2 regions of the Vogesella perlucida genome follow, and region 2 is predicted to be linked to the other one. Evidence: riboswitches for the same ligand, from Rfam matches in the RefSeq annotation. Region 2 holds a riboswitch; the other holds the start of a gene.
The links. A riboswitch is a leader RNA that binds a small molecule or an ion and turns the genes downstream of it on or off. The one in region 2 is predicted to bind cobalamin.

Region 1 (4,966 bases), on a different contig from region 2:
AGCGACACCCCCACGGTCTTGCTGTAATCGTGGCTGAGCTTGGCATGGATCAGGCTGTAAGCGCCCAGTTTCTTGGCAAACTGGTTGGCCTGGTCGTTATCCAGCCGCTGCGAGCCCACATACTGCCACTGCACGCCCACACGGGTTGACTCGTACGGTGCCCAGCTCAGCGACAGGTTAGCCATATGGCGGGGTACCAAGGGTACGGTTTTCCCTGCCAGGCTAATGTTGTTGGCCATGCCACTGCGGAAGGTGGCTTGCTGCCATGTCACGGCGGCGCTCAGGTCAAGGTTGGCCGCAAGCGGTGTCTTGCCCTCCAGCTCAACACCCTGGCGCCGGGTCGGGTCGAGGTTAACGTTGGCCGAGCTGAGGTTGTTGTAATGAATTTCACGATTCAGGTCATAACGGAACCATGCCGCCCGCAAGGCCTGGCCCTGGTGCTGCCAGGACAAACCCAGCTCTTTGTCGTGCGATAGCTGTGGCAACAGCGGGGTGCTGACATACGCCTGCTCGTCGGCATTGGCCAGACGGAAGCTCTGGCCCAGCTTGGCATAGCCATCCAGCTGCGGCATCAGCGCCTGGCGCACGCCCAGCTGCCAGGCACGCAGCTCTTTATTGCTGCCGTAGCTGTTTTCATAGCCGCTATGCACCTTGGCACTGTCTTCAACATGCTGCGAGCGGACACCCGCATTGATCGATGTACCCTGGGCTGGCCGCAGCAACACGTCGACAAACCCGCCGGCGTGGCGCTGCTTGATCTTTTTGCTGCCCGTACCGTAGGTATCCACACTGTCCACCGCGGCATCACCGGACATGGCGTCTACACCCAGTACCAGGCGATGACGCGCGACATCCTGTTCATAGCGCAAGCTGGCGGTGAGCTCTTCGGTTCTTTGCTGGCGCTTGCTGCTGTAGCTGGCGCTGATATCTTCGGACTGCAGTTTCTTGGTACTGCTCGCCACATCCAGCAGTACCATGCCCTCGCCTGCAGCTTGCTTCGCTTGCACACCCCACGTATCGGTGCGGGTGCTCATGTAATCGTCGGGCTTGTTGGTACCGCGCGGGTTGCTGGCAAACTCGTCCACCCCATTGGCCGCGTCCACACTACGCACACCGGGCAAACGCGTATCCTGATTGGCCGTGCGGGCATAAAAGCGCAGGGTGCCGCCCTCATGGCGCACCGTGGCCGCCAGGCCGCCGCTATCGTTACGCTCGGCATTGTTCTGGCGATAATTGTCCGTGGTCAGGGATTTCACATAGGCATCCAGCGCCACATGCTGGCTGCTGGCATGGCCGGACAAGTCGATTTTTTTCAGGTTATAGCTACCGGCTGTCAACGTAGCCTGCACGCCATCGGCCGCCCTGAAACCGTTACGGGTAATGATGTTGATCACCCCGCCGGTGGCACCGCCACCATAGGCCACGGCACCACTACCGCGTACCACTTCGATACGCTCGATCTGGCCAAGCGGGACCACGCCCAGGTTGGGTGCCGACAGATCGTTGGTGTTCTGTTTGACACCATCGACCAGAATCAGGGTATTGCTCAGGCCGGTGATGCCAAAGCCACGCAGGTCTACCGCTGCCGTGTCGGCAGCACCGGTGCTGTTACGTATCTGGATACCGGCCAGCCCGGACAACACATCCTGCACTGTACGCGCCGTGCTATTGGCAATATCCCGGGCGGTAATCACCGAAACATTCACCGGCAATTCACGTACTTTGTCCTGGCCGCGGGTGGCGGTAACCACCACTTCGTCGAGGGTAACAGGCTGATTGGCCATGGCGGCCTGGGCACACGCCAGCGCTACCAGCGCGGCCAGTGGTTTGCTTTTGAACATGTAGACACACTCCGTAGGGACAAAAAGGGAGTGCGGAGAAATAAAAGGACACTAGCGCACCGCCGGCAGGCACCGGCAGCAGGCTGTCTGATCGCCTCCCCGCGATACTCCAGCAAGACGCGATTCCGCCGCGTCCATTGCAGGCCGGTCTCCGGGCTGGGCCATGCGGCATCGTGCCTTCCCACCCTGCGGGGCAGTGGCTGATACGATGCCTGGAGCGTATACGCTCAGGCCTTACCGTTGCGGGGGCAGCGCCGGTCTTGCACCGGCTTCCCGTTTCACCTGCCATGCCCGTACGGGCGTGGCAGACACCTGCAAGCCGCCATTATAACGAGCAGCGGCAGCACAGAATGCCCGCGCGGGAAATTAAACCATCTGCATGAAGCCCCCATTGCCAGCCGCGCCGGGCTGTCGTATGGTCTGCCCGTTCGCCTGCCCGGCAGGCCAGAAAATCATGCAAGGACCCCTCATGCCACGTATCCCCGCGCCCAACCTGTCTACCCGCCAAGCCGCCGAAGCCCGCCAGCAGCAACTGACCAAACCCGCCGGCAGCCTGGGCAAACTGGAACAGCTGGCCATCACGCTGGCCGGCCTGCAGGGGCGCGAGATCCCGCTGCCGCTGTCGCCCGCCATTACTGTGTTTGCCGGCGACCACGGCGTATGCGCCGAAGGCGTATCGGCGTTCCCGCCCGAAGTCACCGGTGCCATGGTGGCCAACTTTGTCCACGGTGGTGCCGCCATCAGCGTGCTGGCACGTGTGAACCAGGCGCGGCTGGAGGTGGTAGACGCTGGCGTGGCCAGCGATCTGTCCGCGCTGCCCATCGTGCACGCCAAGGTACGCGCCGGTAGCGGCAACCTGCGCCGCGAGCCCGCGATGAGCCAGGACGAAACCGCCGCCGCGCTGGAGGTTGGCCGCCACGCCGCCCGCCGCGCCATTGCCGATGGCGCCACCCTGCTGATTGCTGGTGACATGGGCATTGGCAACACCACCCCATCCGCCGCGCTGATCTGCCGCCTTACCGGCCACAGCGTGGACGCCATTGTTGGCCGCGGCACCGGTGTGAGCGATGCCGGCCTGGCGGTAAAACGCCAGGTGGTGGCCGACGCACTGGCCCGCGTGGCCGGGCAAACGCTGGACGGCCACGGCGTGCTGGCCGAGCTGGGTGGGCTGGAAATCGCCGCCATGGCCGGCTTCTATCTGGAAGGCGCCCGCCAGGGCGTGCCGCTGCTGCTGGATGGTTTTATCAGCACCGCCGCCGCGCTGGCCGCCCACGCCATCGACCCGGACATCGCCCCGTGGCTGCTGGCCAGCCACTGCTCGCAGGAAACCGGCCACGCGTTGGCCCTGCAGGCGCTGGGCCTGAGCCCGCTGATCGACCTGGGCTTCCGTCTGGGCGAAGGCAGTGGTGCGGCCGCCGCGCTGCCGCTGCTGCAACAGGCCATTGCGCTGCATGCTGGTATGGCCACTTTTGCCGAGGCAGGCGTGGCCGGCAAAAATGCCTGATTGACCGCCGGGCAGCATCGCCCCGCTGCCCGTTGGCGGGTATGCTTGCCAAGCCGCCGCCCGGTAGCCCAGCGCGCCAGCGGCGGTTTTTACGTATTTTCTGTGTGCTTTCGTGGCCAGGAGGCTTGCTGCATGAACCCTTACACCCTCACCCTGCTGCGCCACGGCGACATTGCCCACCAGGGGCGGCTGATCGGCCACACCGACCTGCCGCTTACCGCGCAGGGCCAGGCCGATATGGCTGCCAGTTGGCAGCGCATCGTGCAGCTGGCGCCAGTCAGCTGCATGGCCACCTCGCCACTGCTGCGTTGCCGCGAGTTTGCGGTACAACAGGCACTGGCCAGCCGCGTGCCGCTGCACGTGGCCCCGCAGCTCGCCGAATGCCACTTTGGCGCATGGGAAAACCGCCCGCTAGCCGATATCAGCGCCACCACGCCAGACTGGCAAACGCTGCTGGCGCGCGGCCTGCTTACCCCGGAAGGCGGGGAAAGCTTCGACACCTTCCGCACCCGCGTGCTCACCGGCTTTGCCGAGTGGATGCAGCAGGCGCGCGGCAGCCACCGCGTACTAGTGAGCCACGGCGGGGTGATCAACGTGCTGCTGGCCGAGCTGCTGGGCACCGAGTTCAACGTGGCGCGGCTGATGGCGGTACAACGCGGCGGCTTTGCCCAACTGTCGATTCTGGACGGCCACCCGGCCTACCTGACGCGGCTGGAATCCCCGCAGCCGGCCAGCTAGCCCACAGGCCATGCACAGGCTGCCCACGGGCAGCCCACCGCTTACCCACAACCTTATCCACAGCCTATTGCCCATGCGCACCCTCATTCTGGCGATCCAGTTTCTTACCCGCCTGCCCACACCGCAGCTGAAAACCTTCGACCCGGCGTGGCTGGCCGACGCCGCACGCTGGTTTGCCCCCGTAGGCCTGCTGGTGGGTGCCATCGTGTGGCTGGCGGTGCTGGCCGGCAGCCTGGTGGACCCCTGGTTGGCCGCACTGGCCGGCCTGCTGGCCTGGCTGTGGGTGACCGGTGGCCTGCACATCGACGGCCTGGCCGACCTGGCCGACGCCCAGGGCGCGGCGCACCGCTCGCGCGAACGATTTCTAGAGGTGCTGAAAGACCCGCATCTGGGCAGCTTTGGCGTGCTGAGCCTGGCCACGCAGCTGATCGTCAAGCTGGTACTGCTGATGCTGCTGGTGAAGTTGAGCTTAGGACTTTCCCCGGATGCGCCGCCATTACCGGGTGCGCTACTTTCCCCGGATGCGCCTGCGGCTTATCCGGGCTACCACGGGCACCACGGCGGCCACGGCAGCCAGGCCGGCATCACCGCGTTGACAGGGTTGGCCGCCACGCTGGGCGGGCTGGTGCTGGTGCCAGCCTGGGCGCGGCTGTTTACCGTGGCGTGGTCGGCCACGCTACCCAGCCTGGCAGCGGGTAGCGGCGAACGTTTTGCCTGGCGCCCGCACTGGCCCAGCTTCTGGCTATGCACCCTGCTGCTGGCCGCCGCTAGCGCCTGGCTAGCACCCGTGCTGCTGCTGGCACCGCTGGCCGGGCTGTTCTGGTGGGCCTACCTGAAGCGCAAACTGGGTGGCATGACCGGCGACTGCCTGGGGGCCGGCATC
Region 2 (4,966 bases):
AGGCATCTTCGCGCACGGCCAGCACATCCACGATACGCCCGGGGATATCGGCGCTACTGAACAAAACGTGCGCGCCACCCGCACGCAGGCGGCTGGCCTGCGGCTCCATGGTGACCACGGCATCGATAGCGCCAAAATCAAACGCGGCTTCGTGCTGATCCAGCAACAGCGGCACGGGGATCACCTGGTCACGGCTCAGGCCCGCACGCTGCAGCATGGCATCCAGCATCACCGCCCCCACTGCGCTGGCTTCCACACCGATACGGCGGCCGGCCAGCTGGCCCAGGCTGGTAATACCGCTGCGCGCCAGCACCACGTCGCCGCCGTGCGAGACATCCAGCACGGCAATCACTTTTAGCGGAATACCTTCGGCCAGCGCGCTGATGACTTCATCCAGCGTCAGGCAAGCACCATCCAGCATGCCGGCACTGAGCGCCCGCAGGCTGCTGGTAGACGAACTGATACGCAGCAGACGCACCTGCTTGTGGTTCAGCACATGGCTATCGGCAGCCCAGGAAATAAACAGATAGCCTGGCCAGCCGTTACTGCCGATACGCAGCAGTGGCTCCGGCGTGGTACAGCCAGCCAGTGCCAGTGCGGCAAGGCCGGCTTGCAGCAGCTGGCGGCGGCTAAGGTGGCAGGATCGGGGCAAGTAAATGTTCATACAGCCAAAACAAGTGGGTATTTAGTGAATCATACTTAATAACCACCATGTTTCTATAGGTATTGCAGGAAATGGTGCGCTATATCACCTGCAGGTCACCCCGAGTGTAGCCACTGGCGCATAACGGGCTGTGCCTGGGCCAGTGCCGGGCCGGATAGCAGGGCAATGCCCTGTGCCTGCGCCCGCGCCGCTTCGCTGTCGGTAGCCGGGTATAGCGTGGCCAGCATGGCGTGGGCGTGCAGGCCACCCAGGCTGGCGGCACTATCGAGCTTGAACAGGTTATCCAGCCCGATACCGCGCTGGTGCAGCGCGGTGGGCGCCGTGGTTTTGCACTCCACCAGATAGAGCTGGTTATTGCACAGGATGGCCACGTCGTATTCGTTGGCCACCCCGTCGTGCACTACTTTCACCCCCACGGCCGCATCGCTGATGGGCAGGGCGGGCTGTAGCGCTGCCACCTGCGACAGCAGCCACACTTCCAGCCAGCCGCCGCCAAGAAAAAAACGCACCGATGCGTCGTGGCAACGCACGTGGCCAGCCTGATCGATCTCCACCAAGCCGCAGCTGGCCAGCCAGTGGCGCAGCGCCCGCTCGCCGCGCGGTAGTGGGTGGCGGCTGTACTGGCGGGTGTCCAGGTCATTGCACAGGCGGTTCAGCAGCGATAGCGCCGCCGGGCGCTGCGCGGCCAGTGCGGCCAGGCCGGCTGCCAGTGCCTCCAGCCGCTGCGGGCGCTGGGCCAGGCGGTAATGGATATGCTCGATACGGCTACCGTACAGCGCAAAGTAAGCCGCCAGCGTCAAGCCATCGGCAATATCGCTGCCGGTGCGCAGGCCGGTGTGCTCGCCACCCAGCAGCCAGATCAGGCGGTCGCTATGCGGGGCAATACTCATCAGCGGCAGCTGGCGCTCGCGCGCCAGGTCGTAGGCCAGCGCAGCCTGCACCGGCGACGCGGCACTGATATTGAACGCCACCGCCCCCTGCGCCAGTGCGGCCAACTGCTGGCGCAGCGCCAGCGGCTGGGTATCGGCCGCCAGCGTCACCACACTGGCCGGCAGGTGCAGGCTACGGCACACCCCGGCGATATCGGTAGCCAGCCCCAGCTCGCTACGGTGGCACAGCAGGCTGACCTGGCTCACGCCAAAGCGGCGGTCCAGCGCGGGAGTGATGATGTCGCTTTCTACACGGTTTACAAAAGCCAGCAGGTGCATGGCAAAGCCTCGGCAAGAGATGGCAGCATCTTAGCCACGCCAGAGGGCTGCGGCCAAGCCTGCACTATGCCGCAGGCGGCAAAACGCCGCGCTCAAGCGGCCTGCTGCGCCGCCCGGATAACCGACAGCAGCGCCGCCAGCTCGGCCAGGCCGGCCTGCCACTGCGTATGGCCGGACGCCACATTGATATGGCCGGCATCGCGCAGCCATACCAGCGGCGCCTGCCACAGCGCGGCCATGCGCGCGCTGCGCAGCGGCAGGCTGTACGGGTCGCTGTCGCTGGCCACTACCCGCGCAGCAAAAGGCAGCGCGGCCTGCGGCAGCGGGGCAAACGGCTGCAGCTGGGCGGGCGCGCTGGCGCGCTCCACATCGGCCGGGGCCACCAATAGTGCACCGGCCAGCTTGTTACCGTAGCGGGCGGCGTAGTGCGCCACCGTAGCGCAGCCCAGGCTGTGGGCGATGACCACCACCGGCTGCGTGGCAGCCTCTACCGCTGCGTCCAGCGCGGCCAGCCAGTCGCCCAGCTGCGGCGCGTGCCATTCGTGGTTGGCTACGCGCTGCGCGCCCAGCAGCTGCTGCCAGTGGCTTTGCCAGTGGTCCGAGCCGGAGTTGTTCCAGCCCGGCTGGATGATAAAGTCGAACCCGGAAAAATCGTATGCCATGCCGCTACTCCTGCCAATGTCATTTGCTGTTACCTTAGCAGCGCTTTTATATTTCCAAAAAGACTGATTTATTGTTTTTTTATTTCTCATGGCAATATAAACGCCCAAGGAAAGCGCGCCTGATCTGGTAAAATCGCCGCTGCCTAGGTGCTTGCCCGGCTCGGCCGGCAAGTTAAACGGGAAACAGCCCCAAGCTGTGCTGCCCCCGCAACGGTGTGTTTCATCTGGCTGCCCCGCGCAGCTGCCCGGCCCCTGCGCCACTGTACCTGCCGGTACGGGAAGGCGGGCCAGTGGCGAAACCAGCCCGGATACCGGCCCAGGCCACGCTGTGTGCCGCCAGACACCCTGGCCGCACGCTTTACCATGCTGCGGAGGGCGGCATGCGGCCAGCCCCCTGCCCGCCCGCCCCCGCTGTACACCGGAAACACCGTGCAGCCCATGTCTTCTCTTTCATCACCGCGCCCGGCCCACACTGCGCTACGCCTGCCCCCGGCCAGCCTGCTGGCCCTGCTGCTGGCCATTAGCGTGACGACCTTGCTGCTGGCCTGCGCCAGTGGCAGCGTGGCACTGGGGCCCGGCCAGTTATGGCAGGTACTGCAGGGCCGGGGCGATGCGCTGGCCACCACCCTGCTGCAGCTGCGGCTGGAACGCGCCCTGACCGCCTGGATAACCGGTGCCGCGCTGGCGCTGGCCGGCCTGCTGATGCAATCGCTGCTGCGTAACCCGCTGGCCGACCCCTACGTGATGGGCGTCTCCGGCGGCGCCTCGGTGGGCGCCCTGCTGGCGCTGTGGCTGGGCCTGGCCGTGTGGCAGGTAGACCTGGCCGCTGTTGCCGGCGCGCTGGTGCTGTCCGGTGTGCTGTTCTGGCTGGCGCGGCGCGACTTTGGCCGCAGCAGCGGCACCGTGCTGCTGCTACTGACCGGTGCGCTGCTGTCTACTGCTTGTGGCGCGGTGATTTCGCTGCTACTGACCATTGCGCAAGACAACCAGCTGCGCGGCATGGTGTTCTGGCTGGTGGGCGATATCTCCGGCACGCCGCTAAGGCCGTGGCCGTGGCTGGTGCTGCTACCGGCCATGCTGCTGGCCTGGTGGCAGGCCCCGGCCATCAACCTGCTGGCGCTGCACGGCGACCACGCCGCCACGCTGGGCGTGCCGCTGGCGCGGCTGCGCCGCCTGCTGCTGCTGCTGGCAGCCAGCCTGACTGCCACCGCCGTCAGCCAGGGGGGCAGCATCGGCTTTGTCGGCCTGATGGTGCCGCACGCCTGCCGCCTGGTGTGCGGGCCCAACCTGCGCCTGCTGATCCCCGCCTCCATCCTGGCCGGCGCCAGCCTGCTGGTACTGGCCGATACCCTGGCGCGCACCGTGGTGGCACCCATGCAGCTGCCGGTGGGCATTCTTACCGCGCTACTGGGCGTGCCGGTGCTGTTCTGGCAGCTGTCGCGCACGCGCCGGAGGCTGGCATGATGCTGCACACAGACAAACTCAGCATTCTGCAAGGCCAGCGCCACCTGCTGCACCAGCTGGGCTGGCAAGTGCAGGCCGGCGAAGTATGGTGGCTGGCCGGGCGTAACGGCTGCGGCAAAAGCACGCTGCTGGCCACGCTGGCCGGGCTGCGCCCCCCCGCACAGGGCAGCATCAGCCTGTGCGGCCAACCTTTAGGCACCACCGCACCGCGCCTGCGCGCCCAGCGCCTGGCGCTGCTGCCGCAAGCCAGCCACGACGCCTTCGACTACGCCGTGATCGACGCGGTAGCCGCCGCGCGCTACCCGTGGCCAGACGACGGCCACAACCCCGGCCGCATTGCCGCCGCGCTGAACGCCTTCGACCTGGCACGCTTGGCCGAGCGCCCGCTGCAGGCGCTATCCGGCGGCGAGCGCCAGCGCGTGGCGCTGGCCAGCGTGATGGCGCAAGAAGCCCCGCTGATCCTGCTGGACGAGCCCACCAATTCGCTGGACCTGGCGCACCAGGCCGCGCTGCAAGTACAGATACGCCGCTGGCAGGCCGAGGGCAAAGCCGTTGTTGTGGTGAGCCACGACCTGCAGTTTGCCCCCGCCATCGCCAGCCATGCCCTGCTGCTGGACGGCGCCGGCGGCCACAGCCAGCACCCCCTGGCCCAGCTCAGCGCCACCCACCTGGCAGAGGTACTGGGCTACCCGCTTACCCGCATCACCCATGCAGGCCACCCCTGCTTTTTACCCGGACACAGCACATGAGCCACACCGACGACCAAGGCCGCACCGAACGCCACAACGCCCGCATGGCACGCAAAAAAGAAATCATGGACGCCCGTATCGCCGCTGCCGACCAGCACCGCGGCGTATTTATCGTGAACGCCGGTAACGGCAAAGGCAAAAGCTCCAGCGGCCTGGGCATGGTGATGCGCGCGCTGGGCCACGACATGCAGGTAGGCGTGGTGCAATTCATCAAAGGCG

Region 1: linked by a shared signal. The riboswitch ahead of ACZ9XP_RS06530 (TonB-dependent receptor) and the one ahead of ACZ9XP_RS12450 (FecCD family ABC transporter permease) in region 2 are both predicted to bind cobalamin.

Annotation. Positions count from the first base shown of each region.
Region 1 covers NZ_CEETRO010000003.1:356,368-361,333, forward strand. Annotated here, with positions in the region: gene ACZ9XP_RS06530 (TonB-dependent receptor) at 1-1,841, opposite strand, end outside; cobalamin riboswitch at 1,967-2,172, opposite strand; gene cobT (nicotinate-nucleotide--dimethylbenzimidazole phosphoribosyltransferase) at 2,311-3,345, shown strand; gene ACZ9XP_RS06540 (histidine phosphatase family protein) at 3,478-4,083, shown strand; gene ACZ9XP_RS06545 (adenosylcobinamide-GDP ribazoletransferase) at 4,157-4,966, shown strand, end outside.
Region 2 covers NZ_CEETRO010000008.1:46,748-51,713, reverse strand. Annotated here, with positions in the region: gene ACZ9XP_RS12465 (ABC transporter substrate-binding protein) at 1-664, opposite strand, end outside; gene ACZ9XP_RS12460 (Card1-like endonuclease domain-containing protein) at 760-1,872, opposite strand; gene ACZ9XP_RS12455 (alpha/beta hydrolase) at 1,965-2,534, opposite strand; cobalamin riboswitch at 2,663-2,868, shown strand; gene ACZ9XP_RS12450 (FecCD family ABC transporter permease) at 2,973-3,998, shown strand; gene ACZ9XP_RS12445 (ABC transporter ATP-binding protein) at 3,995-4,747, shown strand; gene cobO (cob(I)yrinic acid a,c-diamide adenosyltransferase) at 4,744-4,966, shown strand, end outside.